DNA from 3 places in the Chryseobacterium sp. JV558 genome. Region 2 is predicted to be linked to each of the others. Evidence: riboswitches for the same ligand, from Rfam matches in the RefSeq annotation. Region 2 holds a riboswitch; each other region holds the start of a gene.
What was found. A riboswitch is a leader RNA that binds a small molecule or an ion and turns the genes downstream of it on or off. The one in region 2 is predicted to bind S-adenosylmethionine.

Region 1 (11,102 bases), on a different contig from region 2:
AATCTATCAAATCAGACAAATTCTCTCAATTTTCTGGGTGGATATTTTTCCACCAAATCTGCAATCGCCTTTATATGCTCAGGAGTTGTTCCACAACATCCTCCGATAATATTGATCAATCCTTTTTCAACATATTCTTTGATCTGCCTTGCCATATCTTCAGGAGTTTCATCATATTTTCCAAAAGCATTCGGTAAGCCGGCATTCGGATATGCTGAAACAAAGAATTCTGAATTGTGAGCCAATGTTTCAAGATAAGGAGTCAGCTGATCTGCTCCCAATGCACAGTTGAAACCTACACTCAATAAATTCAGGTGGGAAACGGAAATCAGAAAAGCTTCCGCAGTCTGTCCGCTCAAAGTTCTTCCCGAAGCATCAGTAATAGTTCCTGATACCATGATTGGAATTTTGATTCCTCTTTCATCCTGCAGTTCATCAATGGCAAACAAAGCGGCTTTTGCATTCAGTGTATCAAAGATGGTTTCTACCAAAAGGATATCTGAACCTCCATCCAGCAAAGCTTCACATTGCTGTTTGTAAGCTACTCTCAATTCTTCAAAAGTAATGGCTCTGTATCCGGGATCATTCACATCAGGACTTAAACTCGCCGTTCTGTTTGTTGGCCCAATAGATCCTGCTACAAATCTTGGTTTATTTGGATTTTTTGCAGTGTATTCATCACAGGCTTTTCTTGCAATCTTCGCAGATTCATAGTTCAGGTCATATACCAAGTCTTCCATATGATAATCTGCCATCGCAATGGTAGTTCCTGAAAAGGTATTGGTTTCTATGATATCAGCACCTGCTTCCAGGTATTTCTTGTGAACTTCTTCAATGGCCTGAGGCTGCGTCAGGGAAAGAAGGTCATTATTTCCTTTTACCGGATGTTCCCAGTCTTTGAAACGCTCTCCACGGTAATCTTCTTCTTCAAACTTGTATCTCTGAAGCATCGTTCCCATAGCACCGTCAAGAATTAAAATTCTTTCGGATAGAGCTTTATATAATTGTTCTGAATTATTCATTTTGATATGTTTTGGCTAAAGCCGTTGGATATTTTGGTCTTCTGAACGGGCTTTAGCCGTTCTTATTGAATTAATCTAGAGCCTGTTTAAGATCTGCAATAATATCTTCCACATTTTCCAAACCTACTGAGCAGCGAACCAATCCTGCAGTAATCCCAACTTCATTTCTTTCTTCATCTGACAGTTTGGAGTGTGTAGTGGATGCCGGGTGAGTAACGATCGTTCTTGTATCACCCAGGTTAGCAGAAAGCGAACACATTTGTATCTTATCTAAAAAGTTTCTTCCTCCTTCTATTCCTCCTTTGATTTCAAATGCTACGATATTTCCTCCAAGCTTCATCTGCTTTTTGGCTACTTCATAACTCGGATGGGATTTAAGGAATGGATATTTTACTAAGTCTACGTTCGGATGGTTTTCTAAAAATTCGGCTACCTTCAATGCATTCTCACAATGCTTTTCTACACGAATTGCTAATGTTTCAAGGCTTTTTGATAATACCCATGCATTAAAAGGAGACAATGCAGGACCTGTATTTCTTGCGAAAAGATAAATTTCTCTGATCAGGTCTTCTTTTCCTACTGCTATTCCCCCTAAAACTCTTCCCTGTCCGTCAATCAATTTCGTTGCTGAGTGTACAACAATATCTGCACCATATTTGATGGGCTGCTGAAGATAAGGTGTTGCAAAACAATTATCTACAATGAAAATAAGATTATGTTTTTTTGCAATCTGTCCGAAAAACTCCAGATCCAGAATTTCAATAGCCGGATTGGTAGGCGTTTCAAGATATAAGATCTTTGTATTGGGCTTAATGTATTGTTCTACATTTTCTGCATCTCCCGCTTTAAAATAAGAGGTTTCAATATTCCATTTCGGGAAGTATTTGGTAAATAGTGTATGTGTGGATCCGAAAACTGACTGGCAGCTTACGATATGATCTCCGGCATTCAACAAAGCTGCAAATGTAGAATAGATGGCTGCCATCCCTGTTGCAAAAGCATATCCGGCTTCTGCACCTTCCATCTTTGCAATTTTGTCAGTAAACTCTGTCACATTGGGATTAGAGAAACGGCTATATAAATTTTTAGGTTTTTCTTCTGCAAAACTAGCTCTCATATCTTCTGCATCCTGAAATATAAAGCTGGAGGTAAGATACAATGGGGTGGAATGCTCGTCAAACTGACTTCTTTCAGTCTGGGTTCTTATTGCTGATGTTTCAAAATTTTCCATATAGTTTTAATTGGTCAATTTCACAGTGTAACCATCAGATTCTTCGCTATGCTCAGAATGACAATTGTCGTTAGGGTTACACTGCCAAATTGGTAGATTGTTACATTAAATATTATTTAGTTTCACTTACTCTTAAAATATCTCCGAATACACCTCTGGCTGTTACCTGTGCGCCTGCTCCGGCTCCCATGATAACGATAGGATTTTCACCATAGCTTTCTGTGTAAATCTCAAAGATTGAATCTGAACCTTTTAATTGTCCTAATGCTGAAGTTGCCGGAACTGAAATCAATTTCACATCCAATTCTCCTTTGTCCTGCTGTAGGTCACCGTGCAGATCACCCACATATCTCAATACATGCCCAGGTTCCTGATTTTCTTTAATTTTCTGATATTCTTCGTTAAGCTCCTCAAGTCTTGAAAGGAATTCTGATTTTGAAACCTCAAGTAAGCTTTCAGGAACCAGATTTTGAATCTTGATATCTCCGAATTCGTTGATTAGGTCTAATTCTCTGGCCAAAATCAATAATTTTCTTGCAACATCATTTCCGGATAGGTCTTCTCTTGGATCTGGTTCTGTATATCCTTTCTCCAAAGCTTCGTTGATGATGGTTGAAAATTTATCGTCCCTCAAAGAAAAATTGTTGAACACATAGCTTAATGTTCCAGAGAATACTCCTTTAATTCTTGTAATATTTTCTCCTGAAAGGTGTAATAATTTGATGGTATCAATTAATGGCAAACCCGCTCCTACATTGGTTTCGTACAGATAACGTCTGTTGTTTTTGCTCAACGTATATCTTAGTTTTCTGTACTCTTCAATTGGAAGGGTATTAAAAATCTTGTTTGAAGAAACCAGATCGAATCCGTTTTCTGCCAAAGCATGGTAATTCTTCACAAAATCCTTACTTGCCGTGTTATCCACAACGATAAGGTTTTCCAACTGGTTTTCGTTAGAGAAATTAATAAGTTCCTGAACACTTGAAGGATGCTCTGCTGTCAAAACCTCATCACTCCAATTCGCATCAAATCCTTTTTTGTTGAAGGCTATTTTCTTTGAATTGGCTACTGCTACGACTTTAAGGTCTATTTTTTTACGTCTTTTAATCTCTTCAGAAGATTCCAGTACCTGTTGTATCAAGGTCTTTCCTACATTTCCGTGTCCGATGATCGCCAGATGAACGGTCTTTGGCTTCTTGAAAATTTCAGATTCTATAATATTTTTTGTTTTTTCATCCTGCGAAGAAGTTACTACGATGTTTACTCTGTTTTCTCCTGCTACCTGATTCAGCAATAATGGGAAAACATTATTTCTAGCCAGTTCAGCAAAAACTTTATTGAAATCTTCTGCTACAAAACCAATCACAGAAACATTATTGATACTGTAGATCTGGGAAACTTTTCCAGATTTTCTTTCTGCTTCAAATTCATCGATAAGACAAGCGACTGCTTTTTCAGCATCATTTTCCTGAACCAGAATAGAAATTCCGTTTTCTATCGCCTGTTGAGAGATTACCCCCACACTGATACGCGCTAAAGTAAGCGCTTTAAAAATTCGTCCGTCAATCCCGATTTCTCCCAGGAAATCTTCTCCTTCAAATTTGACGATTGATCTGTTCTTCAAAAATTTTATTTCGTTAGCATTTTTCATTACTTCTGTAAAATATTTTTAATGATATTATTTAATTGTTGATATTCCATTAGGAAGGCATCATGCCCGTGTATAGATTGGATCTCGTGATAAGAAACATTCTTATTTTTCTCTTTTAAGTTTTCAAAACACATTCGGATTTCAGAAGCTGGAAAGAATAAGTCTGTATCTACGGAGATCATGTGCATTCGTGCTTCTATTTTCTCCAGTGCTGACTCATCAGCATTAATTTTCATCAGGAGATGATTCATCAGTTTGTATGCTTTTAAACTAAACCTTTCGTTTAATGCATTACCATGATAAACTAACCAGTCTTCTGATTCCAGGCGTTGTTTGTCCTGATTATATTGGTTTTGAAATCTATCGTTGAGTGATTGTGGAGTTCTATAACACAGCATCGCATGAATTCTCGCTTTCTGTAATGGTTCATCTTTATCATTCAATAAAAATTTTTGAACCAGACACTGAGCATGAAGCCAGTCGCGTGTTCTGTAATCACAGGCTATGGGGATAAATATTTCTGCAAGATCCGGCTGCTTGGCAAGCATTTCCCATGCAATTCCCCCTCCAAGAGAGCCTCCAATAATGGCATATATATTTTTGATATGTAAAGCTTCAAGTCCCTTCAGAAATATCATTGCGATATCTGAAGGCGTGAAGTCGTCATAATCTTCAATTAAAAAATCGTCATAACCGTTTCCGGGTATATTGAAACACAGAACTGTATATTGATCGGTATCAACAATCTGATTTTCTCCCACCAATTGTTTCCACCAGCCTTTTTCTCCGGATACCTCTGAGTTTCCGGTAAGTGCATGATTGATTAAAATGATGGGTGCTGTAAACAGATCCTTCCCAAAAAGCTGATAGCTTAACGGGATATTGTATTCCTTGTGGGAATTGGTTTGATACGAAAGATTAATATAGTTTAGTTCTGTTTTCAATTCTATTATATTTTTATACAAATACAATTGAAAATGCCACAGGAAATGGCTGAAAAGAACTTCAGTAAGTTATCTGTCCAAAATACTTTGGTAGAACGTAGCACCTTCTTTGCTTGCGCAAAGGGTTGCTAAGGTTTCATAGGGTCTAATCCCTCAACCTTTCTTGATAACATTTTCAATATTTAAATGAACGAATGGTGCAAAGGTAGTGCTTTTCTTTTAATTTCAAAAAAAAATTATTTTAATATTTAAAAAAGCCATTAAATACAAGTGTTTCAAGGCCATATTAATAATTATTCAGATGAAAAAAATTGGAATTATTTTTCAAAAAAACTAACTTCGTATGGAAAAATGATGAGATATGACCGCTGAAAAAGAAAGATTACAAGATACCAAATGGAAAAACTGGGGCCCTTATGTAAGCAACCGGCAGTGGGGAAATGTACGTGAAGATTACAGTACAAACGGGAATGCCTGGGATTTTACCAATCATAATAACGCTGAAAGTTATACTTACCGCTGGGGCGAAGAAGGCATCGCTGGAATTTCTGATGTAAAACAGTTATTCTGCTTTGCTTTTTCATTTTGGAACAGGAAAGATAAAATGGTAAAAGAACGGTTCTTTGGATTGAGCAACCCTCAGGGAAATCATGGTGAAGACATTAAAGAAATCTTTTATTATCTGGATAATACACCTACTCACAGCTATATGAAAATGGTGTATAAATATCCGATCAACGAGTTTCCTTATGATGAACTTCTTGCTGAAAATGGAAGACGCAGTAAAAAGGAACCGGAATATGAGATTTTCGATACCGGAATTTTTGACAATGATGAATATTTTGATATTTTCATTGAATACTGTAAAGCTGATCACAACGATATTCTGGCCAGAGTAACGGTCTGCAACCGAAGTCAGCATGATGCACCCATTATAGTAGCGCCTACTGCCTGGTTCAGAAACAACTGGAAATGGGGTTACAATACCTATAAGGGAGAAATGCATGCTTCTCATGACGGAAGTATCAACATTGGGCATGACAGCATTTCGATCAAAAAATTCTATTCCCGAAATTCAAAAGCACAAAGTGTATTTTGTGACAATGAAACCAACACATCCCGACTTTACGGAACTCCTAAAACGGAGAGCACGTATTTCAAAGATGGTATTAATCATTTTATTATTGATCAGAGAGATACTGTAAATCCTGAAAAAAAGGGAACAAAAGCTTCTTTTCTGATTGATGAAGTTGTAGGAGCGGGAGAATCTAAAGTTTTTGAATTCAGATTATGTCCTGATGAGACGGATGAACCTTTTGAAAATTTTGATACTATTTTCAGTACACGACAAGCGGAAGCGGAAGAGTTTTATAACGATATTCAGAATGATACGGTAAATGAAGATGAGAGAAATGTTCAGCGACAGGCTTTTGCGGGACTTCTCTGGAATAAACAATTTTACCACTACAATATCGGAAAATGGCTGAAAGGTGATCCCAATTTTGAAGCTCCGAGAAATTTCAATGAGTATGTAAGAAATACGGAATGGAATCATCTTCACAATAAGGATATTATTTCTATGCCTGATAAATGGGAGTATCCATGGTATGCTACCTGGGATCTGGCATTTCACTGTGTCCCTTTTTCTATTATCGATGCAGAGTTTGCCAAAGGACAGCTTTTATTGCTTACGAAAGAATGGTATATGCATCCCAACGGGCAACTTCCTGCCTATGAATGGAATATGAGTGATGTGAATCCGCCTGTACATGCATGGTCTTGCTTCCGTGTTTTTAAAATTGATGAAAAAAATAATGGAAAACCGGATTTATTATTTTTAGAAAAAGTATTTCAAAAGCTGCTGCTGAATTTTACATGGTGGGTGAACAGAAAGGATAAAAACGGTAAAAATATTTTCGGAGGAGGCTTCCTGGGTCTCGATAACATCGGAGCTTTTGACCGGAATATGGTTTTAAAGGACGGTCAGCATCTTGAACAGGCAGATGGAACAAGCTGGATGGCCATGTATGCGTTGAATATGATGCGTATCGCCATGGAACTTGCCCAATATTATCAGGTGTATGAAGATATGGCGATCAAATTTTTTGAACATTATCTTTATATCGCCGAGGCTATGGAAAACCTGGGTGAGGGAACGAAAGGATTATGGAACGAGGAAGACGGTTTCTTCTATGATGTATTGCAGCTTGGAAACGGAGATAGTGTTTCTTTAAGATTAAGAAGCATTGTAGGTTTGATTCCTATGTTTGCTGTGGAGATCGTAGACCATCGTTTACTGGAAAAGATGCCGAATTTCAGAAGCAGAATGGAATGGATCTTAAAAAATAAGCCGGAACTGACCAAACTTGTCTCTCACTGGGATGAGGAAGGACACGGAAGAAAACACCTTATGAGTATTCTCCGCAAAAACAGACTGACAAAAGTTTTATCCAGAATGCTTGATGAAAATGAGTTTCTAAGTTCTTACGGAATCCGGGCAATGTCTAAAGTATATGAGGAAAATCCCTTTGTATTCTCCGTACATGGTAATGAAAATATGGTCTATTATACGCCTGCAGAAAGTGACAGCCGGATGTTTGGCGGAAACAGTAACTGGCGAGGACCGATCTGGTTTCCTATCAACTTCCTGATTGTGGAAAGCCTGCAGCGTTTTCATTATTATTATGGAAATAGTCTGAAAGTAGAACTTCCAACGGGAAGCGGCGATAAAAGAAACCTTGATGAAGTAGCTCAAAATATCAGCAAAAGACTTTGTTCTCTATTTTTAAAGGATGAACATGGGCAGCGGGCTTTCAATGGAGGTAATCCAAAATTTAATTATGATGAGCATTTCAGAGATTATATTACGTTCTTTGAATATTTCCATGGAGATAATGGCCGTGGTGTAGGCGCTTCCCATCAGACAGGATGGACTGCCACTGTGGCGAAACTAATAAAACCAAGACTTACCTTTTAATGAGTAATAGGTAATGAATAATACAAAAGCCGGATGAATCATCCGGCTTTTTCTATTTTTAAAATAAGAGATTAAATTTTTTCTCCGTTCACATAGACTTCGTATCCAATTTCTACATTCGGTTCTAAGGTCTTTGATACAGAGCAGTATTTTTCAAAAGAAAGTTCTGCTGCTTTCTGTGCTTTTTTAGGATCAATTTCTCCTTCTAAAAGGAACTTAACGTTAATTGATTTAAAAGGTTTTGCATCATCTACCTGTACTCTTTCTCCTTCAACCTCTGCCTGAAAGCCTGTAATGTTCTGACGCTGCTTCTTTAAAATAGAAACCACATCAATTCCGCTGCAACCAGCGACTGCCATCAGTACACTTTCCATTGGAGACACTCCTTTTGCTCCCGGCTGGGAAGTATTATCCAAAAGAATAGAATTTCCCTGAGCGTTTGTACATTCAAATAAAAAATCGTCGTTTATTCTGTTAAGTGTAATTTTCATTGCTTATTTGCTTATTGCTTCTGCAAAGTTATAAAATTCCTCTCGCTTTTATCTCCAGATATTTATTGATAACATCAATATTCAAATTTTCCGGAAGCGTATATACGGTATAGATTCCATATTTGCGGAGTTCCTGAATGATCAGTTTCTTTTCAAATTCAAATTTTTCAGCAATGATCTCATCATATATTTCCTGCATATTTTCAGGATTTTTGTTGATCAGCGTCTGCAGCTCTGAATTTTTAAAAAATACAACGACCAGCAAATGATTTTTAGCAATACCACGAAGATATTTCAGCTGTCGGTTGAGTCCGTCCAGTGTTTCAAAGTTCGTGAAAAGCAGAATTAAACTTCTTTGATTGATGGAATATTTCACATCCTGATACAAACGGTTGAAGTCACTTTCGAAGAAATCTGTTTTAATATTATAAAGTGCTTCAGATATTTTTTTCAGCTGGCCGGATTTGTTATCGGCAGCAATTTTATTTTCAGCTTTTTTAGAAAAAGTCATCATACCGGCCCTGTCTCCTTTTCTCAAAATAATATGAGACAGCGCCATTGTTGCATTGATCGAGTAATCCAGCAGACTTAATCCGTTGAAAGGCATTTTCATGGTTCTCCCTTTATCAATCAGCATAAAGATACGTTGTGACTTTTCATCCTGAAACTGGTTGACCATCAAACGGTTTGTCTTCGATGTCGCTTTCCAGTTGATCGTTCTGATATCATCTCCAGGTACATATTCTTTGATCTGCTCAAACTCCATGGTGTGTCCCAGCTTTCTTACTCTTTTGATTCCTCCTAATAAAAATTCACTCTGAATCGCCATCAGTTCATATTTTCTGAGATGGATAAAGGACGGATAAGAAGGCAGCATAGCATCTTTCTGGAAAGTGAACCTCTTTGAGATCAATCCCAGTGGTGAAGAGGCATAAATATTAAGTCCTCCGAAATGATACTCACCTCTTTCTTTAGGCTCTAATGAATATTGGAAGAATGTATTTGCTCCTGAAGCAATCTGTTTTTCAATCAGAAAATCTCTTTTCTGAAACTGGAACGGAATTTCATCAATAATCTTAGTGATGATGCTAAAGCTGTAATTATTCTTGATATCAATTTTCACAAAATTCTCATCTCCATTGGACAATTTTTCCGGTAAAATTCGCTGAACCTGTAACGCATTCTTTTGGTTAAAAATCAACAGAAAATCTACCATTGCAGTCAGAAAACAGATCAACAGTGCAATATGGGCTACCCACATCAGCACCGGAAAGAAAAATGCCAGAACATACAGAATCCCCACTCCGATGAGCGCAAAAAAGAAACGTGTATTGATGTATAAGTTTTTCATTATTTAGGTTGCAGGTTGCAGACTCTAGGTTTTAGTTTATGTGGGCGTTTATTAGTTTTTTCACAATCATTACTATTGCAGTGAATTAATTAATCCGTTTAACATTTTGGATATTTCTATAATTTCTTGATTTAATTTCGAATAATCATCTTCATTTAAAAAATTAAGATTTTTGGAAATTATTAATTGAGTTTCTACTTCTGCACAACTGCCTCTTGATATTTTTAAAAACTGCAGATAATCAGGTTTGCTTCTTCTCGAATTTCCCTCGGCAATATTGGATGGTATAGAAACAGCAGCTCTTATTATTTGTGATATTAATCCGTAGATTTCGGTTTTGGGAAAAGTTTCAGTAATCCTATATATTTCAGTAACAAAATCAATAGACTTTTGCCAAACTATAAGTTCTTTAAAATTTGCCATTTGTAATATTTTGTACTTTAATTAAATTAGAGCTCTTCATCAGCTACTACCTGCCACCTATTAACTACTACCTATCTTGGAATCTCTATTCCTTCTAAAATCTGACGGATAATTTCATCTGCGGTAAGACCTTCCATTTCTCTTTCGGGAGATACAATGACTCTGTGTCTTAAAACAGCATAACTTGCTTCTTTAATATCTTCCGGAGTTACAAAGTCTCTTCCTCTTAGAGCCGCAAATGCCTTTGAAGCTGTAAGAAGCGCCAATGAAGCTCTTGGTGAAGCGCCCAGATATAAGAATTGGTTTTCTCTTGTATTGATGATAATTTTAGCAATATATTCCATCAACTGGGCTTCCACAATGATTTCTTTTACCAGATGCTGGTAGCTTTTCAGCTGCTGTGCAGTGATCACACGGTTGATCCCTTCTGTTTTATCTTCTTTTTTACTTTCGTGCTGATTTTTAATAATCGCGATTTCCTGCTCAAGATTAGGATATCCTACATTGATTTTGAATAAGAAACGGTCCAGCTGAGCCTCCGGAAGCCTGTACGTGCCTTCATGTTCTATGGGGTTTTGTGTAGCAATAACAAGGAAGGGTTCTTCCAAAACATAACGCGTCCCATCCATGGTAATCTGTCTTTCTTCCATGACTTCAAATAATGCAGACTGTGTCTTTGCGGGTGATCTGTTGATCTCATCAATCAGGATGAAGTTGGAGAAAATAGGTCCTTTTTTAAATTCAAATTCTGAATTTTTCACATTGAATATGGATGTTCCCAAAATATCGGAAGGCATCAGATCTGGTGTAAACTGAATTCTGCTGAACCCTACGTCAATTGTCTTGGCCAGCAATTTTGCAGTAATTGTTTTGGCTACTCCGGGAACTCCTTCAATCAGGACGTGCCCGTTTGAAAGTAATGCAGCCAAAAGATGTTCAATCATTTTCTCCTGCCCTACAATTACTTTTCCGATCTCAGATTTTACTTTCTCTAAGCTTGCCCGAAGCTCAA
Region 2 (11,102 bases):
ATTGGGACTTTTTATTCTTTAATGGAGGATTTTTTCAACTATTCGTTTGCTCCGAAGCTTTCAAAATAGAAATCGGTAAGATTGGTAACAATCTCATCAGGACTTCCGTTCCAATAGTATATTTTATCACCTTCTTTAAGTTCGTATAGAGTAAAGTTTTGATCTGTTGTTACTGTTTTATCAGCATTTTTAAAATCCTGGGCTGCCTGCACCAAATATTTCTTCAGATCCTCTGCCTTAATTTTATTCAGATCACCTTTTGGTCCGGAAGTCAATTTTGATGGAACCTGGAAGTTTACTGAATAAGATATTTCTGCAATTTTTTGTCCTTCAACGTATTCATTGGGAACAACTTTTACATCTTTAATGGTTAGTTTTCCCGTTTTAAAATTTCCAAACATTGCTGTAAAGTACTCCTCCGCCTCTTTTTTACATGCAGCGGCCGTTGCTTTAGGGAAAGCAGACAGGAAATTCTCCACGCTGCCGTTCATCATTTCTTTTGAAGTTTCTTTAAAATCTACCTGGTAAGCATTCTGCCCTTCTACTGTGGGTTTTAAGTAATCATTCAGCTTATTCAATGCCGTTTCATCATTATTCACAAAAGTACCAAAGAACAGTTCAAAAGCTTCTTTAGGCTTCTTCACTTCAGTCTGAGCGATAAGCTGCTGCCCCATCATGGTAAGAAGCAGCAAGAAAATAATTTTGTAGTTTTTCATAGTTTATATTTTTATGTTTAGTGATTTGAAAAGATAAAGCCCCTGAAGAATCAGAGGCTTTGTATTTATTTGTTTTAATTTTAATAATTTTCTTCTTCTCCCTTCATTTTCTCTGCATTTTCTGCCATGATTACGGCATCAATCATTTCAGAAATATCCCCGTTCATGTAAGCATCTAGGTTGTACATAGACTTATTAATTCTGTGGTCTGTAACTCTACCTTGCGGGTAATTGTATGTTTTAATTTTTGCAGAACGGTCTCCTGTAGATACCATAGATTTACGTTGTGCTGCAATATCTCCCTGTACTTTCTGCAATTCGATATCGTAAAGCTTTGTTCTTAGCATTTCCATCGCCAATTCACGGTTAGCCAGCTGAGAACGGGCTTGCTGACATACGACCACCATTCCTGAAGGTTTGTGGGTAAGCTGAACTTTGGTTTCAACCTTGTTTACGTTCTGACCTCCGGCACCTCCTGAACGTGAGGTCTGCATTTCAATATCAGCAGGATTCAGTTCAAAATCTACTTCTTCAGCTTCCGGAAGTACAGCAATTGTGATGGCAGAAGTGTGTACTCTTCCTTGAGATTCTGTTTCAGGGACACGTTGTACACGGTGAACTCCTGATTCAAATTTCATGATTCCGTAAACACCTTCTCCTTCCACTTTCATGATCAGTTCCTTGTATCCTTTTGCTGCTTCATTAGAATCTGTCACTTCATGTCTCCATCCTTTTGTTTTAAAGTACATGGTATACATTCTGTAAACGTCTTCCACAAAAATAGCTGCTTCATCACCACCTGTTCCGGCACGTAATTCCACGATGATGTTTTTATCATCAGCAGGATCTTTAGGGATAAGCAGTACTTTAAGCTCTTCTTCCAATCCTGGAATTTTAGCCTGAGCTTCTAATTTTTCTTCTTTAGCCAAATCTACAAGGTCTCTGTCTGAACCATCAGCAATAATCTCATCCGATTCTTCAATGGCATCCAAAGCCCCTTTGTATTGATCATAAACCTTTACAATTTTCCCCAAATCACTATATTCTTTGTTTAAAGAAGAATATTTCTTTTGGTCTGAAATGACATCAGGCTGTATAATAAGGTCTGCAACCTCATTATATCTTTGTTTTATAGCTTCTAATTTTGGAATTAATGATTTAGACATTGTAGAAATTTTGTGGGTGCAAAGATAAGGATTATTAATTCAAAATTAAAATTACTGATCAGCATAAATTTTTGAGCATTAGGGATAAAGGGGGCAAAACTGTAAAAAGGTGGATTTACAAATTGCTTATCAGCAATTCTGTACCGTTAAGACTTACTCTGATGTTGTTTCGAAAGTCTCCTGTCAACCCAATATAAAATAATGCCTACAGCAATTATTCCCACCCCTATAAGGCTTTCTTTAGGGTTATGAATAAATGTGAAATAGAGAATATAAATACTGAATAATAGAAAAACAGCCGGAAAAATATGGAAAGCATTCGACTTAAAAATTTTCCTGTCTTTTTTCTTAAGGAAGAATACGGTAGAAATTGCCAGACTTGCAAAAAGCTGTAAAATAAAAGCAGTGTAGACAAAGATTTCTTTAAAACTTCCTGTGAGAATAATAACCGCTGCGATAACTGCATGGGCAAAGATCGCTCTTACAGGAATGCCTTTTGTGTTGCCTGCTGATAATGGTTTCCAAATGTAGGTATGTTTTGCAAAAGCCTGCGTCAACCTTGAACCTACCCATAAATAGCCGCTAATTGTGGCAATCAGCTGCAGAGCAATAAAAATATTGACAATCTTTCCAAAAGCAGGTCCCAACATATTGACAGCAGCTTCTCCCATCACGTCTTCTTTTCCTGCCAATTGGCTCACGGGAGCATGTTTCAGCATAATATAATTCACCAGAATATAGCTTATTGTCACGAAAACAGTTCCAATAATCAACGATTTGGGAAGGTTTTTCTGAACGTCTTTTATTTCTCCTGCAATATAGGAAGCGGAGTTCCAGCCTGTATAGGAATAGGTCACAAATACCAGAGAGGTAGCAAAGGCGGGAAGCATGATCTCATTCTTCCAGCTGTCACTAAAATTCAGACTGTTCCCGAACTGTGGAGATTCTGATAGCCCAACGCCCAGAATAACCAGCACAATAATAAAGGCTATTTTTATGAAAGTAAAAAAGTTATGAAATCTGCTGGATGTTTTTAAACTGAATGATAATGCAGCTGCAACCAAAAAGATCACTGCTATTGCAAATCCATTTCCGAAGGTATAATTGAATACGGAGAGGTATTTTGACATTGCCAGTGCTGCCAATGCAACTGGAGAGGAAAACCCAATAATCAGAGAAACCCAGCTTATCAGATATCCGAACAGCGGATGATAAGTCTCTTTAAGGTAAATAAAATCGCCTCCGTTTCCTTTGAAATGGGAACCTAATTCAGCATAGCAAAAAGCGCCGAACAAAGCAAGAATTCCCCCGATAGCCCATAACAGGAAAATACTGTAGGTATTGGTAATATCAGATAGCTGAAAACCCAGAGTAGTAAAAATCCCGGTTCCTATCATATTGGAAACGACAATGGCGGCGGCTGTTTTCCAGCCAATCTGATGTGAGGTAGTACTCATTTAATGATTAAAAGTTAAAATTAAGTCTTCCGAAGAAATAATTCCCCAGTGTTCCCATTTGTACCGGCGCATATTTGAATACTCCATAATATGAATTTTCATAAATCTGGCGATCCGGAAATACATCAAATACGTTATTAGCACCTACCGTAAAGTTGATGCTTTTTGTGATATCATATCCAACACTGATGTCGGTAACTACCTTTGGTGAGAATTCCTGAACTCCTCCAAATGGATAACCATCTCTTATTACTTTACCAAAATAAGTATTTCTTACGAGAAAATTGAACTTCCCGATTCCATAATTTAATCCTAATGATGCTTTGATTTTTGGAGATAGGGTTTCAATGATATTGATCTGATCGGGACCAAAAAACTGATCCTGAGGAGTTCCTAAATTTTCCGGAAAATGGAAATCTGTAATTTTTGTTTCTGTGTAATTTCCGGCAAGATTCATATTTAATTTTCCATTCCCGAGAATCCAATCATAAGAAACCACTACATCTACTCCTTTTGTTTCTGTATCAATGGCATTGGCAAAGAATCTTCCGCTTTCTACTTTAAACTGGTCTAACCTTGAGTCTGTAATATTGCTGGTAACCACAATTCTGTCTTTCACTTTAATCCAGTATCCATCTATAGCGATTGTCAAGTTATTTATAGGTTTCAGCGTAAATCCAGCACTTGCATTGACAGAAGTTTCCTGTTTGAGCTTATCAAATCCCAGAATTCTGGCGGCTTCGCTATCATTACTGAATATTCCTTTGGTAACAATCTTTGACCCGGAAGTAGAAATATCCGCATAAGAGTTATTAAAATACTGCTGTTGAAGGGAAGGCGCTCGGAATCCTGTCCCAACGGCTGCTCTTATCGCATAATTTTTTACGAACTCATATCGCACAGCAAGCTTTCCATTCAAGGTATTTCCGAAATCTGAATAATTTTCAAATCTGGCAGCGGCGTCAATATTTAATTTTTTATCTAAATCATACGAAACATCCGCATACACCGCTGTGGAATGCCTGTCTTTTTTCAAGGCATTGTTGGGAGAAAAACCGATAAAGGATTGAGATCCGCCTGCACCAAGCACTGTTGATCCTTCCGTAGCAATGTTTCCATTGATGTCATATTGGGTATAGGAAGCTTCGTCACCAGCTTTGATCTGGTATTGTTCAAACCTGAATTCTCCTCCGAATGCGATATTGAAACGGTTTATATTTTTAGAAACATCAAGATTCACGGTATTCTGAAGAAAACTATGGGCTCCTGCGTAAAAACGGGTTGGTGATTTTACTCCGAGAGATGCATTGTTGGTATTGCTTACATTATAATTGAAGGTATTGCTGCCGAATGTATTGCTTAGATCGAATAACCAATCGTTGACATTATATTTTGCGCCTACAGCATAAGAAACGTCATATACCTGAGATCCTAAACTTGCTTGAAAACCGTTCGGATAAATGGATGAAACTACATTAGATTTTTCACTTGGCAGTCTTCTGAAACCAAATCCTTTTCCTTCTTTGATACTGAAACCTCCGAAAGAATATACTTTAAAATTATCGTTAAATGGGTATTCTGAATTGAAAAACAACTGCCCTTGTCTGATTTGGGCATCTCCGATCTGAAAATTGAAATCATCCCGGGTTAATCCTCTTTTTTCAATTTCTGCATCATCCGCAGCTCTGGCAGCTTTTACGGCTTCAGCGTCACCAGCAAATTCATAAGCGAAATTATCTCCAAAAATATCTAAATCATGATTTTGAGTTCTTGTAGTTTTTCCTCTGTGGCTTAATTGCAGGGAAAGGTTGATATACCCGTCTTTCTTTCCTAATGAAGTTCCATAGTTGGCTCCTGCCTGATAGGTATCCCCATCATTTCGCCCAGTCAATCCGTAAGTAAGACTTGCTGAGACTCCTGCATTTTTTTTAAGAATAATATTGATTACTCCTGCAATGGCATCAGACCCGTATTGCGCTGCGGCACCGTCTCTTAACACTTCTATTCTATCAATTGCAATGACAGGAATTGTGCTCAGATCTGTTCCCACAGAGCCATTTCCTACTGTATTCTGATAGTTGACTAATGAAGTTGTATGCCTTCTTTTTCCGTTAAGCAATACCAAAACCTGATCTGGTCCCATTCCTCTTAGAGTTACAGGATCAATATGTTCTGTACCATCAGAAGCTGATTGTCTCACTGCATTAAACGATGGAATCACATAGTTTAGAAGATCCTGAGCAGTCATTTGCGGAGAACTCCTCTGGATTTTGTCAATATTGATAACATCTACAGGAACGGGTGTTTCCAGTTTTGTTCTTTTGACATTACGGTTTCCAACGATGATAATATCTTCGATTTGTTTTCCTTTTTCCTCGTTTTCCTGAGCAGCAACCCAAATTACCCCAAGCAATAATACCGCTGTACTTAATTTTTTCATTTTCTTCTTGCCAATTAATAATAACAATCTGACGGATCTTTCCGCAGATAAACAAGACTTCAAGAAATGGAATTCATATAAGAATATTGACTTCACTTATCTCCCCCGCAGGATTGGAATTAGCACCTTTACACTTCTCGAATCGTGCAGGTTGCTAAGGTTTCTTTGGGCCAAATCCCTCCACCTTTCTTGATAAATCTACTGCAAAAGTAGACTAATTTTTTAAATATACAAAAAAGCAGATCTGCTGTACTGCAAATCTGCTTTCTCTTTTACTTTACAATCATCTTTTGAATGGCAATTCCTGTTTCCGATTTCAGCTGAACCAGATAAGTTCCTGCCGGATAATTGATTTTCACTTCATAGATTCCGCTTTCTTTCTTCAGTTTGAATGAATCCAGTTTTTTACCGGTCATATCAAAAATCAAAACCTCTCCGTTTTTCGCTTTGTTAAAAACTAATTTTGCAGTTCCGTTTTGTATCGGGTTATCAGCAATCTGAAGCGATAATTTATTTACAGCGTTTGGATCTGTTGTTGATAGTGCTCCTGCATAATTTCCAAAAATTCTGAATTCTCCCGGTTGCAAAGTTATCGGAGTCGTGGTAGAAGCTACATTCGAAATACTGTCATCCATCAGATTCTGCCATTGCCCTGTGTAAGGAAAGTAAGGAACAACGTTTTTTGCAGCTGTATCATAGTTGGCCAGTACCACCACATTTTTTATCCCAGTTGTAATAGCCGGATCATACAGATAAATTCTCGTGATCAATCCATTAGGATCATTAGTCAGATTATTGGATTCTATACTGTACGTTTTAGTTTTAAAAATCTGATGGGTATTTCTGATCGTGATTATTTTCGCCCATGTATCATACACGGCTTTTCTGTTTACGTTGGTATCGTAGTTTAAAGTAAATGCAACTGGTTTTTCATCGGTTCTGCACCCGTTATTAATGGTACCGTCAGCACATCTGTTGATACTGAACTCATATCCTAATTCGCCAAACTGCCAGATCATTTTCGGACCTGGAATGGTAAAGAAAGTTGCTCCGAAAGTTTTCATTCTTTCAAGAGCAGTATTAAGATTTTTAACATCGTAACTTCCGTTGACAGCTCCATAGGTAAGATTTTTAAACATCAGCCTTTCTTCATCATGGCTTTCTCCATATCCTACAGCACGCATATTGGTAAAACCATGAAGACTATGGTTCATTCTGTCATAATTACTGTTGTCTTTATATCCCATTGTATTCTGATTATAAGGATCTGTTTGTTTATTCCAAAGCATCACTCCTTTTCCTTCTGCTACCCTGTAGTTTGCCCATTGCTGTTCTTCTGCATCCGTTCCCAGATGTTCAAAGATCATATAAGAATTCGGGTCAATGGCCCATTGTCTGTCTGCATAATGCTTCATAATATCCACTCTGTCTTGCTGATAAGCATTCGTGCAGGTTTCATCGTTTTCAGAACAGCTTTGGGTAAAGCCTTTTGTTAAATCCCAACGGAATCCATCTATGCGGTATTCTGTCAGCCATTGCTGTAGACATCTTTCAACGTAATATTGAGTTGAAAGGCTTGTATGATTAAAATCGTTAAATACATTGTATGAATGTTTCGGAACCTGATTGAAATAAGGGTTGTTTGCTGCAACATTTCCGTAACCGTCTCCATCAGGATCTACATTCCAAAGTCTTACCAGAGGAGAACGTCCTGTTGCATGGTTAAATGCTACATCCAGAATCACTGCAATTCCATTCTGGTGGCATAGATCCACAAATTCTTTGAATTTTTCCGGAGTTCCGTAGGCTTTGTCCAGTGCATAATGGAAAGAGGTGTTGTAACCCCATGAAAGATTTCCATCAAATTCCATGATGGGAAGTAATTCTATAGCATTGATTTTTAGATTTTTTAAATAAGAAATTTTATTAATCAATGACTGCCAGTTTTTTTCCTGTGTGAAATCTCTCAATAATAATTCATAGACCACCAGATCTTCTTTCGTAGGTCTCTGAAAATTGGTCGTCTGCCAGTTATAGGCGGTCTGTCCTGTTTTAAACGTTGAAACTTCAAACCCTTGTCCGGCTGGAAATACTGGTAAATTCGGATAAGTTGAAGCTGAAATCCACGGATCATCATAAGACGATAAGATCTGTGGTGAATAAGGATCTGCCACTTTTCTCAGGTCATTTGTTCTGTACTGGAAAGTATATAATTGCTGAGGAGTCAAGCCAATTAACTCAATCCAATAAAGATCAGGGTTTGTGGTATCTTTTTTCATTAAATACGTATCATTCACCGCCCAGTTATTAAAGCTCCCGATGACATGTACAAAGCTTTTGCCCGGTGCATATATCGCAAGCCCTACCTTAGTCTGATCTGTCGGATGATAATTAATCCCCTGCTTGATCCAGTTTGGAATGGTTTCAGAAACAACATTTCTTGGAACCTGTAAAATGAATGTTGCAGTTTTAGAATTGGATCCCTGTGTGGCCACAAGTTCCATACTCGCATCCTGAGTGACGGTATAACTATAAGAATAGGCCTGTGAAGACGCTGTCGTTGAGTTGACAACAGCTCCGTTTGCTTTTAACTGAAACGTTGCGTTAGTATTTGTTGCAGCAGTAATATTAATGGAGTTTCCTGCCGGAACAGAAGTCAAACTATTGGCTAGTGGATTGGTGAGATTTAAGCTTAAAGTACCTACATTTACAAATATGTCCGGGGAGGTTTGATGGGATCCTGTTTTATCTTTTAATAAAAAACCAAATCTGCCGATTCCTGTTCTTCCATAAAAAGAAGTTGGTATAAAAGTAAGTGAATAGCTATCTGTAGCAGCATTATAATTTAGTTTATTCAGATCATTGGAGCTGCTCCAGCTTCCATTGGTGGGGCAATCCTGACTGTTCTGATAATTAGTATCAAAAGACCACGTCCAGATATAAATGGCATTGTTAGACACACCCCATGCGGACTCATCAATCTGATCTCCAGGAACAGTAAGGGTAATGGCATCTGTTTCGTTGAATGGATTTGGACTGATGGTATAATTGATCTGCCCAAAAACAGCCATTGTAATCAACAGAAAAACAACGGAATAAAACTTTTTCATTTCTTATTTTTATCGAATATAGTATAAATTTTTCTTCATAACGATTATTCCTCCTCAGTCTTCATCAAATATTTCAATTTCCCGGGAAAAAATAAAATTAAAAAAAGGCTCATGAAATTTTCATGAGCCTCTCGATAAAAGTAATTGTAATGAACTATTTTTTGGACGAAAATCTTTCTTATTGCAATTCAATTAATTTTTTATAATCTTTTTAGAAACGGATTGTCCGTTCTTTAATTTTAATTCAACGATATATAATCCTGAAGGAAGTTCAGTCATATTGATCTGATTATCCGAGAACTGCACATTCATTTTTTGTCCTACTGCATTGACAACGTTTACTTTGTCAATCGCGGAATCTGATTTAACAGTAAGAATTCCTTTTGTCGGATTAGGATGTATTCCTGTTACTGCATTATTCAGCTTAATATCTGAAGTGCCTAAAGAAGATGAAGGCTTAATACATCTTACTGAAGACCCCTGCCCTCTCATAGATCCAGCAGATGGATTGGCAATAGTAGATCCGATATACAGATATTTCGCACCTAAACTTGAGGTATCTGAACTCCAGAAATATCCTCTTTGGCCTACGAAAGTAAAGTTACCATCACTGGAGTTTCTGTATCCTCCTGCCGGTAATTTAAGATTACTGCTGTAAGCTGTTGTCGGGTTACCGATACCTTCAGCACCTATTAAAACAGTCCACTCTCCCTGGGAAGGCATTTTCCACTCTGCTCCAATAGCTTTACAAGGATCTACTCCAGTAGATGCATTAGCCTGCGAAGCCGTTACTCCATTCCATGTATCTGAACTTGCAAAACCTGCCCACCATGCCGGAGATCCTACAATATATGCACCTCCTGCAGCAGCAATTCCTTCTGGTGTATTAAGTGAAGGCGCTTGTGCTGTCTGTGAATTTCTAAGCTGATGCCCGTCATCCCATCTTCCCCATTGGAAAAGATCGCCATATGAATTCACATCTGCTATTGATGATGCAACCTGTGTACTTCCAAGATTCTGCTGAAGCCATATTTTTCCGTCAGCACCTCTTACCGTGGAATAAGCCACCTGCTGACCGCTATACATAAAACTTACACAACCTACATCTCCTGCATTGGTTCCGGGGTCTGTATTGCTGCATGTCTGAGGATTTAATGTCAGAGAAATTCTTTTAACTTTCGTGGTATCATCAGAATAAGCCAGCACAAGATAGTTGTGCACTTTATCAATAGCAAGATCATTGTATTTTGCTTCACCATCAGAGACAAAATCTCCTCCAAAAGCAACCCAGTTTTGTGAATCGTCTAATTTATAAACTGTATTTCTCAGAAAATTATCATTTTCAAAACGGCTGGCAACCACATACGATTTCCCTGATTCCGTCACTGCTAAAGCAACGTGCTGAACTTTTCCGTCTGAAAAATTAGCATTTCCAACCTGAACCCAAGCGTTTCCATCAAATTTTTTAACATTCACTTTTCTACCTCCTCCTGAGTTTGAAACATACGCTACATAAATTGTATTAGAGCCATCCAATGCGATATCAGCATTGTATTGCTCTCCTGAAGAAGAAGCATCTGCTGCTGCACCTCCTACCAGAGTCCAGTTTTGTAAAGGACCTGCACCAGTACTGTTTTGATATACTTTTAACCCTCCGGAAACATTACATGTATACACCATGTCATTGGTGCCAATCACCATTTCTGCAAATTCTGCACCTCCTGAAAATCCCGCATTTCCTACCTGTTCCCATGCACCTGCAGCATATCTTTTCACAGTTCCTGATCCATAAGACCCATATGTAAAGAGAATATTATCAGAAGATACCGCAGAAGCCTGATAATTAACTGTATTATCGGTTACATTGGGAAGTTGAGACCATAAAGATCCGGTAAACAGACGGACTTCCATCCCTGACTCCGGATAGCCAAGCTGATTGGTATAATAAAGACTGTTTCCATTAGGGCTTATAGATAGTGAATTGTAAGTTGCCGTTCCTGTTGTAACTCCCGCACTTCCTCCTAAATATGACCATGAATTCCCGTTAAATTTCTGGACAGAACCTCTGGCTACAGAAACATCATAATATGACAGATAATAATTTCCTGAGTTGTCAATCACTAAATTATTAAAACTACTTCCTCCTGCTGATACATCCTGAATGCCTCCAACATTTTCCCATTGCTGAGCGTACAAGCAGCTTCCGGCGATAG
Region 3 (11,102 bases), on a different contig from region 2:
CCTGAAAACCTCTGCAATGGTATTGCAAAGTTTCAAGCACAGTTAAGTATTAGAAAGCAAAACTTTCTAAAGTTCAATAAAAATTAAATTTTAGGAGGCTGCCAGATAGGATCGTAAATCTGGTAAGCAAAGTCGTTTTTATGAAATAAGATCTTCTTTGAAAAGTAAGCTGGAATCTGCTCAGGAATCTCCAATAGAGGATCCATTTTAAATGCTGAAACTGTTATCTGACAGCAGCTGCATGCACACAACGGAGAACAGATATCTCCTTTTTCTGTAGAATGAGCACTATTAATGCTTAATGCAATCTTATTATCTCCTGAATTCAGCGGATGGGACGTGTCTTCACATGGCATCAATGATAATGCCATGAAATAAAATGCAAGTATCCATCTTAAGAGTTTCATTGTTACAAAGGTAGAGATTTTTTCTAAAATAGGGGAAAGCTTAATTATTTAATGCATCTCATTTATTATAATCCCTAATAAAATACATTCCAGCTATTATTTATTAGCTTTGTACTTCATAAAACCGTTATATCCAATATCATCATTACTCTTAATGAATCTGCTTACATCAAAATTACTTTTTACGGTATGCCTTTGTTTCATCATATTATCATGTGAACCCAAAGAAGTAGTGACCAAAGACATTTCCATTGCTACCCCAAACAGGAATCTATCAACTCTCAAAGGCACTGACATTTACATGACCTTATCATACACTGAACCGGACACTTCAGATACCCTCCGATTTAAACTTACAGAGTACGATTGGATTATTTTAAAAAAAAGTTTTGAGAAAAATCAGCTCTATCTGATTAACAACACTACAAAAATTGGGGAAAGAGTACATTCCATCTATATGCCGCATAAGATTAAAATCAAAACCAACAAAAGGCTTTTATCTGTACAGTATCGGTTCTTCATTGATGAAAAGGAAAAGTTTGATAGTATAAAAAGTGAAAAATGTAAAAAGTTCTTGAAGACTTTTGATTCTTTGGTATATTACCGATCAGAAAAACACTTCAATTAAGATTATGAAAATTAAACATGTAACAAAAATCATCGCGATATTTCTATTTTCATTACACATCTGTTGCTCAAAGGAAAAAGACCAAAATAAACCTAAGGATATCCCAATAGAAAAATATAAAAAAGAGATTCTGATGAATGGTAATATTGATGCTTACAAACAACTAACACTATATTATCTTAACTCACCATTTCATAATGAAACTTTGCCCTACTCAATTTTAATGGCAGATAAATATAATAACGGAGATGCCTGTCATGAGATCTTTGTACAAATAATTGGACTGAAACAGGCTCCAGGAACTCAACATTATGATCTATCAATTTTTAATAAGTTGAATAAGGGCGAAAAGGAATATGTTTTATTTTATTTGAAAAAAGGAGCTAAACTCAAAGATATAGGATGTATAGTAGCTCTTAGAGACCTTGGTATTTCTGACAAATAGTATAACCATTGTAACAAATACCCTTTATTCATAAAAACAAACCCGTTGCTAAAAAGCAACGGGTTTTTATTAAAAAACCACCGCAATCGCAGTGGCTTAAAAAATCAAATCTAATTATAAGTATGTCTCCTTATAAGTTTGGGTTATTTTCAGCTTCTCTCTGTGGAATGCTGAATAAATAATAATTGCTATTTGGAGTGAAAGCAGATTTATCTGGAAAATCAAGAACAGAGTGTCCTTTACCGTCTACAGTTTTCACGGTACCGTCCGGTGTAGTGATCTGAACTTTTATAGGTTTACCATCAGCATCTACAAATGGTTTTCTTACCACTGTTCCCTGCGTTCTGATAATATCTGAAAGGGAGAATCCTTCTCCGAATAATTCTTTTCTTCTTTCAATCAGAACTGCATCTACTACCGCATTCTGTGATAATGATCCAGCGTAAACATTGGCATTTCTGGCCGATTTCAACTGGTTCAAGACTGTCACAGCCTGAGAGACATTTCCGTTTCTCGCTTCGGCTTCAGCTTCGATCAGATACATTTCTGCAGCTCTCATGTAAACAATATCTGCAATAAGAGTTGGTTTAAATTTAAACTTAGCATATCTCAGCAATCCTTCTCTTCCCTTCTGTCCATCCCAAGAAAACAGCTGCGATCTGATATCATTGGTATCAAAAAGATCTTTAAAATAAGGATCTGCCATAAAGCTATAATAATAACTTCCTGATGAAGACACATCCAGATAGTGGAAAGCATAACTTTCATCAGATTGTTCCTGTGTTTGACCGTGTCCCCAGATCCATTCTGCATTGTTGATATCATTAAAGCCGTCTTTGTATTTTTCCGGAACCATTAGAGGGAAACCTTCTCTTGCAATTTTCGCAGATGCTGAAGCCTTACTCCATTCCCCTGTATTCAGGTAGGTTCTTGCCAAAAGTCCGTTCACAACGGAATGGTTGATCTTATCCTTATTGTTCCTTGTATAATTTTTCAACAGGTTGTCTGCATCCGTAAGATCACTTTTAATCAAAGTATAAATTTCTTCAAGGCTTGCTCTCTTCTTCCCTACTGTACTTGTTGTGGAAGGCTCAGTATAAATTGGAGCTGTCAACGCCGACTTGTCTTTCAGATAGCTGAACTGATAAAAGCTTGCCAGATTCAGATAACAGAAAGCACGTAATGCTTTGGCCTGTCCTTTCACCTGATCCTTTTTCTCCTGGCTGCCCTCCGTTCCATCAATTCTTGCAATAACATTATTCATATTATTGATCGCAGAATACAGCATCGTCCAGATAAATAACGGGCGGGATGCCGTACTGTTCACCATTTCCGTAAAGGCATAAGTAGAAGCAAATCCATACTTGTTGGTTAGCACCGCTACATCACTTCCCATTGCATCACTGGCTCTTAAAACAGTGGAATACCCGATATTAGCATAGGTTGTTCCGTCATTATTAAATTTTGCCCAGGTACCGTTCACCACGGTTTCAGCATTTTCTGCTGTTTTGAAAACTTCTACGCTGCTGGCCTGATCAGTCGGAGCAGTGTCCAGTTCACTTTCACAGCTTGTCAGCGATAAAAATCCGATGAGTGCAAACGATAGATATATTAATTTTTTCATTGTTTCAATTTTAAAGATTAAAGTGTGGCCTGAAGACCAAAAGTGATCGTTCTCATTGCAGGATATCTGTAATACGTTGTTCCATCCAAAGCCTGCTCAGGATCCATTCCCTTATGTTTATAGAAGGTCAGAAGGTTTTCTGCCTGGATATAAATTCTGAACTTCTTCAATCCTATTTTCTCAAAATAATCTTCTGGAAGCGTATATCCTAAGCTTACATTTTTAAGCCTTGCATACGTTCCGGAGTAAAGAAATCTTGAAGAGGTAGATGTCCAGTTATTCGTTGTTGTACTCAGTCCCGGAACATCAGTATTAGGATTATCCGGAGTCCATCTGTTAAGCATTTCTGCGCTCCATGCCCGTCCGCCGGCACTTCCGTTGTGCATGATAGAAGTATAATCGGTATCCAGAATTTTTCCACCAATTTTGAATGTCAGTAATCCTGAAAAATCAAAATTCTTATACGTAATGCTTGTACTGATTCCTCCGGTCAATTTTGGCAACGCAGAACCTTGCAATAGTTTTGTTGCTTTTGAATATTCTGAAGTAGTTCCTTCTACTGAATTTCCGCTGGCATCTATAGAAACCGTTTTCCACAATGGTTTTCCATTGCTCGGATCTACACCAACCCATTCCGGAATGAAGAAATCATATACAGAACCTCCTACCGTCAATAACTTACTTCCTACCACAAGAGAACCACCAGGCAACTTGGTCACTTTATTGTTTAAAGTACTCAGGTTTACATCTACATTCCACTGGAAATTATCATTCTTAATTGGTGTTGTGAATAATGAAAATTCAAATCCTGTATTCTGAATCGTTCCGATATTCGCCGGATAATCACTGATTCCCAAAGACGGCGCAACCGGCATATTAAACAAAAGATCCTGGCTTTTTCTTTTAAAGTATTCAATATTTCCTTTAACTCTGTTATTCAGAATAGCAAATTCCAATCCTACATTTAAGTTAAGGTTGGTTTCCCACTTTACATTATTGGTAGACGTTTTTTCAAGTGTAGTTCCCGGCTCTCCACCAAGACTGATAAACCTGTACAACTCCTGATAAGCATAATAAAGCGGCTGTCCGTTAGGTCTAAGTAATTTATCATTTCCTTGTCCTCCGTAGCTGGCACGCAATGTCAATTGATTAAAGACATTCAGGCTTTTTACAAATTCTTCATTGGATATTTTCCATGAACCTCCAACTGACCAGAATCTCCCCCATCTGTTATCCTTCGCAAATCTTGAAGAACTGTCTGCTCTTCCTGATGCAGATAAAAAGTAAGTATTGTTATAATCATACTCTACTTTTCCAAGGAAACTCAATAAGCTTAATGTATTACTGTTCCCACTGAAACTTCCCAATAAAGAAGCAGCATCCGGCTCATAGTAATAAGGCAGAGAAAACTGACTTCTTGTTCCTGAAATAGTTTGATAATCATATTTATAGAATTCATGTCCTGCTAAAGCATTTACGTGGTGCTTTCCAAATTTCTTATCGTATGTCAGAATATTGCTAGTTGTATAAGAAAGTGTTCTGGTATTGGTTTTCGTTACCGAACCTCCAATCTCAGCGCCTTGTCCCAGCAATGGGTTTGAGTAATAATGACCGTTATAATTCACCAAATCAACAGAAAAACTCGTCTTGAATTTCAACTCTGGTAAGAAAGTGAATTCCATGAATCCTTTTCCGGAGAAGTTATCTTCTTTATTTTCGTTTTTGTCTAATGGCAGTGTTGCAGCGGCATTCTGATTCTGAAGTGCGTTGGTAGGTCTGTATTTTCCAAAATCATATATAGGGTTTCCATCAGCACCCAAAATATAATTTCCATCGGCATTTCTTTCATAATAAGGATAGAATGAAGGAATGAATCTCGCGGCATTGATGATGTTGCTTGCCTTGGAATCCGAAGAGGTCGGAGCCTGCTGAATACTGTTTGTATAGCTTAAGTTCACCCCAACATTCAGCCATTTTTTCACTTCAGAATTGATCTTTAATCTTGTATTATACCTTTTAAATCCTGATTCAATCGCCATCCCTTTATCATCCAGATATCCTAATGAGAAGAAATAATTACTTTTTTCACTTCCTCCGCTGATATCAAGATCTACCTGATTTCTTGAAGCCACTCTCTGCAGAATATCTCTCCAGTCGTCATTCCAAAGTGGTGATGCACCAGGTAATAGCTTTCCATCGGTTCCTACCGGTTTTGGATAGTTCGTTCCGTAAGGATTGATCCCCAGTGTGGAAACAAGATTGTCTGTTGCCATCTGAGCTGCCTGCTGAGAAGACACTTTTCCGGATTGGTATCCATTTCTCAAAGCTTCCCAATATAATTGAAAGTATTGGTCTGTATTTACCTGTTCGTAATCTTTTACCGCTCTTCCTGAGAATCCCTGACTGATATTAAAATTAACCTTTGCTTCACCCTTCTTACCTGATTTCGTGGTAATGATGATAATCCCGTTTGCTCCTCTGGAACCATACAGTGCACTTGCTGTAGCATCTTTCAAAACACTGATGGATTCAATATCACTTGGGCTTATAGAGTTAATATTTCCGTCAAAAGGAATTCCGTCTACTACATAGAGCGGATCACTGGAAGCACTTATTGAACCAACTCCTCTGATTCTGATGGTAGAAACGGCACCAGGCTGTCCTGACGAACTGGTAGTCTGAATACCGGCAACCTGCCCTTCCAGCGCTTTGGTAACATTGGTTACAGGTCTGTTATTGATTTTATCGCTGGAAATTGTAGCAACAGAACCGGTATAGCTGTTTCTTTTAGCCTTACCATAAGCAACTACTACAACTTCATCAATCTCTTTTTCATGAAGGCTATCCTTTTTCGGATTAGAATTCTGTGCTTTCACACTGGTAATTCCCAGAAAAAATGCTGCAACCGGAGGAATCCAAGCTTTAGAAGTGAATAAATTATTACTAATCATAATCAATTTTATTTGTCGTATATTAAAATTTTGCCCTTTGCAGAAAAGTCAGCAAAGGGCATCGATAAATACGATAAACCAAATGCTTATTTTTCCTTTAAAGGCTGAACGTAACACCTTGCCCTTCGGGGTAGGTTGTCAAGATTTCATAGGGTCAGTTCCCTCCATCTTTCTTTATAAGCCGATCGAAATATGGTTGCAAAGCTAAAAACTTTTAGTCTATAAAACAAGTAGACTTATAATTTTTTCATGATAAATTTTCAAAAATTAACATAAGATTTTAATAAAACTCATTACTATAAGGAGTTGCAACCATTATCATTTTAACAGACATGACAAATATCATTGTCAATAATTTAATTGAACCAAAGAAAATTTGTGCGGAAATTTTTGATCATTAATTAAAAAAAGTTTTTAATTTTATAGTATGAAAGTTTTGATTATAAACGGGCCTAACCTCAACCTGTTAGGTACCAGAGAACCGGAAATCTATGGAAATGTCTCTATGGAAAACTATTTGGAAATTTTAAGATCCGAGTTTCAGTCTTATGAATTAAAATATTATCAGTCTAATATTGAAGGCGAGCTTATTAACAGGCTTCAGGAAGACGATTTTGATGCAGTCGTGATCAATCCGGGCGCTTTTACCCATTATTCTTATGCTATTGCCGATTGTTTAAAAAACATTCGGAAACCAAAAGTAGAAGTTCACATCAGCAATATCTACAAAAGAGAAGAATTCAGACAGAAATCTGTGACAGCAGCTAACACTGACGCAGTTTTATCAGGTTTTGGGATGGATGGGTATAGATTGGCTTTATTAAGTTTAAAATAATTCCGGTTAATTTTCCTACAGATAATTATGGATAAATTTATGAAGATAAATGATAAAATTTACTGTAAGGATATTGGAGTATATTCCGGTCAATTAACGAAAAGAAAATCTTATATCATCGAAGAAATAAACGATGAGAATATAAGGATTCAAAATAACGAAGAAAAACTGAGATGGTATTCGAAATTTCATTTTAGTTTAAACAATGAACCGGAAATAATTTCTATTAAAATAGATGATAAAATAGGAAATATTGAATCTGATGCTATAGAAGTAACGATTATGTTTTCTAATAAAGTAAAATATTGGATGACCTTCACAACTCCAAAGTATTTAGATAAAATATTGGACGAAGCGTCTTACTTTTCTTCAAAACATTTTATGATCATAAAACATCTAACTGAAGAATCAATCAAATCAACAGTCCTAAAACTGGATGAACAGAATGAGTTGATTGAAAACTGTCAAAAATATTAATAAAAAAGCCTCATCAGTGATGAGGCTTTTCTTTTCTGTATATTTTGATAACTATTAGATAGTTTGTTCCTGTAATTGAGGTCCTGAAGCAACTAATTTCTTACCTTCTTCAGTATCGCAGTACTGCTCAAAATTCTTGATATATCTTGAAGCAAGATCCTTTGCTTTTTCTTCCCATTCTGAAGCACTCTCATACGTATCTCTAGGATCTAAAATACCTGTAGAAACGTTTGGTAATTCAGTAGGGATCTCAAGGTTCATGATTGGAACCTGAGTTTTAGGTGCATTATCGATAGAACCGTCAATGATTGCATCAATAATTGCTCTTGTATCTTTCAGAGAAATTCTCTTTCCTGTACCATTCCAACCCGTGTTTACCAAATAGGCTTTAGCACCGTGCTCTTGCATTTTACCGATCAATGTTTTAGAATACATTGTTGGATGTAATGTAAGGAATGCTTCTCCAAATGCTGGAGAGAAAGATGGCTGAGGTTCTGTAATTCCTCTTTCTGTTCCGGCTAATTTTGATGTATAACCGCAAAGGAAGTGGTATTGAGCCTGATCTTCATTCAAGATAGAAACCGGAGGAAGTACCCCGAATGCATCTGCTGAAAGGTAAACGATCTTCTTCGCATGACCAGCTTTAGATGGTAATACAATTTTGTTGATATGATAGATTGGATAAGAAACTCTTGTATTCTCAGTGATAGATCCGTCTGTATAATCTGCTACTCCATTGTTTACTACAACGTTTTCAAGAAGTGCATCTCTCTTGATGGCAGCGAAGATATCCGGTTCTTTTTCTTCTGATAAATCGATAACTTTAGCGTAACATCCACCTTCATAGTTGAATACTCCATTGTTATCCCAACCATGCTCATCATCACCGATAAGGTATCTTTTCGGATCTGCAGACAAAGTAGTTTTTCCTGTTCCTGAAAGACCAAAGAATAAAGCTACATCACCTTTTTCACCTACGTTAGCAGAACAGTGCATTGAAGCCATCCCTTTTAATGGAAGGTAATAGTTCATCATTGCAAACATCCCTTTTTTCATTTCACCTCCGTACCAGGTACCTCCGATGATCTGTAATTTTTCAGTAAGGTTGAACATGATGAAGTTTTCAGAATTCAATCCCTGAGCTTCCCAGTTAGGGTTTATTGTCTTAGAACCGTTGATTACTGTGAAATCAGGCTCTCCAAAGTTTTCAAGCTCATAGTGAGAAGGACGAATGAACATATTAGTAACAAAATGCGCCTGCCATGCTACTTCTACGATAAATCTTACTTTAAGTCTCGTATCTGCATTCGTTCCGCAGAATGTATCTACTACATAAATCTTTTTAGATTCAGCAAGCTGGTTCAGCACTAGTTCTTTACAAGAACCGAAAATTTCTGCTGATGTAGGTAAATTTACTTTACCATCCCAGAAAATAGTATCTCTTGTAACATCATCCTGAACAATATATCTGTCTTTAGGTGAACGACCTGTGAAAATTCCTGTTTTTACTGATACCGCGCCCGATTCCGTAAGTTCCGCTTTCTCAAACCCCTGATTTTCAGAAGAAACTTCAGCCTGGTATAATTCTTCATAAGAAGGATTGTACACTACTTCATAGTTCCCTTTAATCCCTAATTTCTCTAAATCCTGGATGATTTTAGTGTTTTTCATTTTACTTATATTTTCTATTTCTTTATTGACTTCAACAAAAATAATATTAATTATTTGTTAAAGGTGGTTTAAATATACTGATATAAGTCAGAATGACAAATAAAAAAACAGGATCGTAAGGGTTTGATTATAAATTAATTATATTTTCCCAGTCAAAAATAGTTGTAAAACCTTTCTCCCAAAAATAGTCTTTAAAGCCCCCAAATTTGGCACTCATTACAAAATCTCCCCCCCATGCGCCCAAACTTTTGACAAAAGAAGGGCAATCTGAGAAGAACTTCTCCTTAACTGTGGATATTTCAAGAAAATCAGCAATTTTACGCTCATGAATCATCATTAATTCGGAAAAATTTTCCAATTCACTGCATAACAATATTTTTTTTGTGATATCTGAAAATTCACCAACCAATTCCGGAGACTTCTTTTTTGATTTATAAAAGTTGATTCCTTCTCTGCTATCCTGTTTCTGATTTAAATGAATAAAAATCAATTCATTTTTAAAAGAAGGATTGAAATCAACCTTCTCATATTTAATCTCAGGTTTACTTTGGAAAAGGACTGCAGATTTTTCTTTTGCAACGGCAATATCATATCCACTGCCTCCCAAACTGATTGTATTAAGATAAAAAGGATCTATTTCAGCCCATTCTGCAAGATTGTTCATTAAAGTAGAACTGCTTCCAAGGCCATAGTCTGCAGGAAACTGAAGATTGGTCTTTAAATGGTAAGTAAGATTGGTCTTGAATTTAGTAGTAGAAAGCTGCTGAACATTTTTTAATGTTTTGACAATAAACTCAGCGCTTGATGGAATGTTGGTTTCTAGGATCTGCCAGTTTTCATAGTCAATGACAGCTTTCAACCATAATGTATTCTGATGATAGGCTTCCCAAAGAATAAGTGACTTGCCATCTTCTTTTTCTTCAAAGAAAAACTCTTGTCCCAGCTTGGTAGGTACCGCTAAGACAAGAGCTCCATCAATTGCGAAATATTCTGAAGTAAGCATAAGCTTGCCCGGTGAAAATATCGCGTTCATATATTTTTAATTAGATTGCAGAAACTGCATCTACTGATCCGTCAATTTTTTTGATCAATCCCTGAAGAGTTTTTCCTGGTCCTACTTCTACAAAGTTGGATGCCCCATCTTTAATCATATTCTGAACAGACTGAGTCCATTTTACAGGACCGGTAAGCTGAGCGATCAGATTTTGTTTGATCTCGTCAGGATTCGTTACCGCTGTTGTAGTGATATTCTGATATACAGGAATAGTTGCTTTTCTGAATTTTGTTTTTTCGATAGCGGCTGCCAGTCTTTCCTGTGCAGGCTGCATCAATGGTGAATGGAAAGCTCCGTTTACCGGTAATAACAATGCTCTTTTAGCTCCTGCTTCTTTCAGTTTTACACAAGCTTCTTCTACTGCTGGTGTTTCTCCTGAGATTACCAATTGTCCTGGGCAGTTATAATTTGCCGGAACAACGATTCCGCTGATCTGTGCACAAATTTCTTCAACCTTAGCATCATCTAATCCTAAGATAGCAGCCATAGAACTAGGATTGGCATCACAAGCTGCCTGCATCGCTTTTGCTCTTTCGGAAACTAATTTCAAACCGTCATCAAAGGATAAAACTCCGTTGGCAACCAAAGCTGAAAACTCTCCTAAAGAGTGTCCTGCAACCATTTCAGCACCAAGACCGTTTACGGCTTTTAATGCTGCTACTGAATGTATAAATATTGAAGGCTGGGTAACCTCTGTTTTTTTAAGATCTGCATCCGTTCCGTTAAACATAATGGAAAGAATGTCGAAACCTAAAATTTCATTGGCAGATTCCATCAGATCTTTAATATCTTTTCTAGAATCATACAATTCTTTTCCCATTCCTACGAACTGAGAACCCTGCCCTGGAAATACAAGTGCTTTCATGTATTGAATTAAATATTATGCAAATATAACTATAATGTTAACAATATTCTTTTAAAGAGCTATAAATCATGTTAAGGTACCAGCCTGATTACTCTGTAACCGGTGTTTACATAAGCACCATTAGCTTTAGATTTTACAAACTCAA

Region 1: it holds a riboswitch for S-adenosylmethionine, as region 2 does, so the genes downstream of both, GFU89_RS10975 (alpha/beta fold hydrolase) here and GFU89_RS18070 (TonB-dependent receptor) in region 2, are expected to answer to the same signal.
Region 3: it holds a riboswitch for S-adenosylmethionine, as region 2 does, so the genes downstream of both, GFU89_RS11725 (TonB-dependent receptor) here and GFU89_RS18070 (TonB-dependent receptor) in region 2, are expected to answer to the same signal.

Annotation. Positions count from the first base shown of each region.
Region 1 is NZ_WJHU01000003.1:8,983-20,084, forward strand. It holds gene GFU89_RS10960 (homocysteine S-methyltransferase family protein) at 12-1,022, opposite strand; gene GFU89_RS10965 (O-succinylhomoserine sulfhydrylase) at 1,093-2,253, opposite strand; gene GFU89_RS10970 (ACT domain-containing protein) at 2,366-3,904, opposite strand; gene GFU89_RS10975 (alpha/beta fold hydrolase) at 3,904-4,848, opposite strand; SAM riboswitch class I at 4,915-5,021, opposite strand; gene GFU89_RS10980 (MGH1-like glycoside hydrolase domain-containing protein) at 5,210-7,825, shown strand; gene GFU89_RS10985 (OsmC family protein) at 7,897-8,316, opposite strand; gene GFU89_RS10990 (DUF58 domain-containing protein) at 8,345-9,667, opposite strand; gene GFU89_RS10995 (four helix bundle protein) at 9,740-10,090, opposite strand; gene GFU89_RS11000 (MoxR family ATPase) at 10,162-11,102, opposite strand, start outside.
Region 2 is NZ_WJHU01000005.1:176,034-187,135, forward strand. It holds gene GFU89_RS18055 (hypothetical protein) at 39-716, opposite strand; gene prfA (peptide chain release factor 1) at 797-1,882, opposite strand; gene GFU89_RS18065 (APC family permease) at 2,029-3,339, opposite strand; gene GFU89_RS18070 (TonB-dependent receptor) at 3,347-5,779, opposite strand; SAM riboswitch class I at 5,873-5,978, opposite strand; gene GFU89_RS18075 (alpha-amylase family glycosyl hydrolase) at 6,052-8,889, opposite strand; gene GFU89_RS18080 (T9SS type A sorting domain-containing protein) at 9,082-11,102, opposite strand, start outside.
Region 3 is NZ_WJHU01000003.1:159,805-170,906, forward strand. It holds gene GFU89_RS11705 (DUF6660 family protein) at 84-407, opposite strand; gene GFU89_RS11710 (hypothetical protein) at 504-704, opposite strand; gene GFU89_RS11715 (hypothetical protein) at 1,040-1,480, shown strand; gene GFU89_RS11720 (RagB/SusD family nutrient uptake outer membrane protein) at 1,611-3,104, opposite strand; gene GFU89_RS11725 (TonB-dependent receptor) at 3,122-6,055, opposite strand; SAM riboswitch class I at 6,139-6,238, opposite strand; gene GFU89_RS11730 (type II 3-dehydroquinate dehydratase) at 6,483-6,890, shown strand; gene GFU89_RS11735 (hypothetical protein) at 6,930-7,367, shown strand; gene pckA (phosphoenolpyruvate carboxykinase (ATP)) at 7,422-9,038, opposite strand; gene GFU89_RS11745 (GYDIA family GHMP kinase) at 9,166-10,071, opposite strand; gene fabD (ACP S-malonyltransferase) at 10,082-10,957, opposite strand; gene GFU89_RS11755 (LysM peptidoglycan-binding domain-containing protein) at 11,029-11,102, opposite strand, start outside.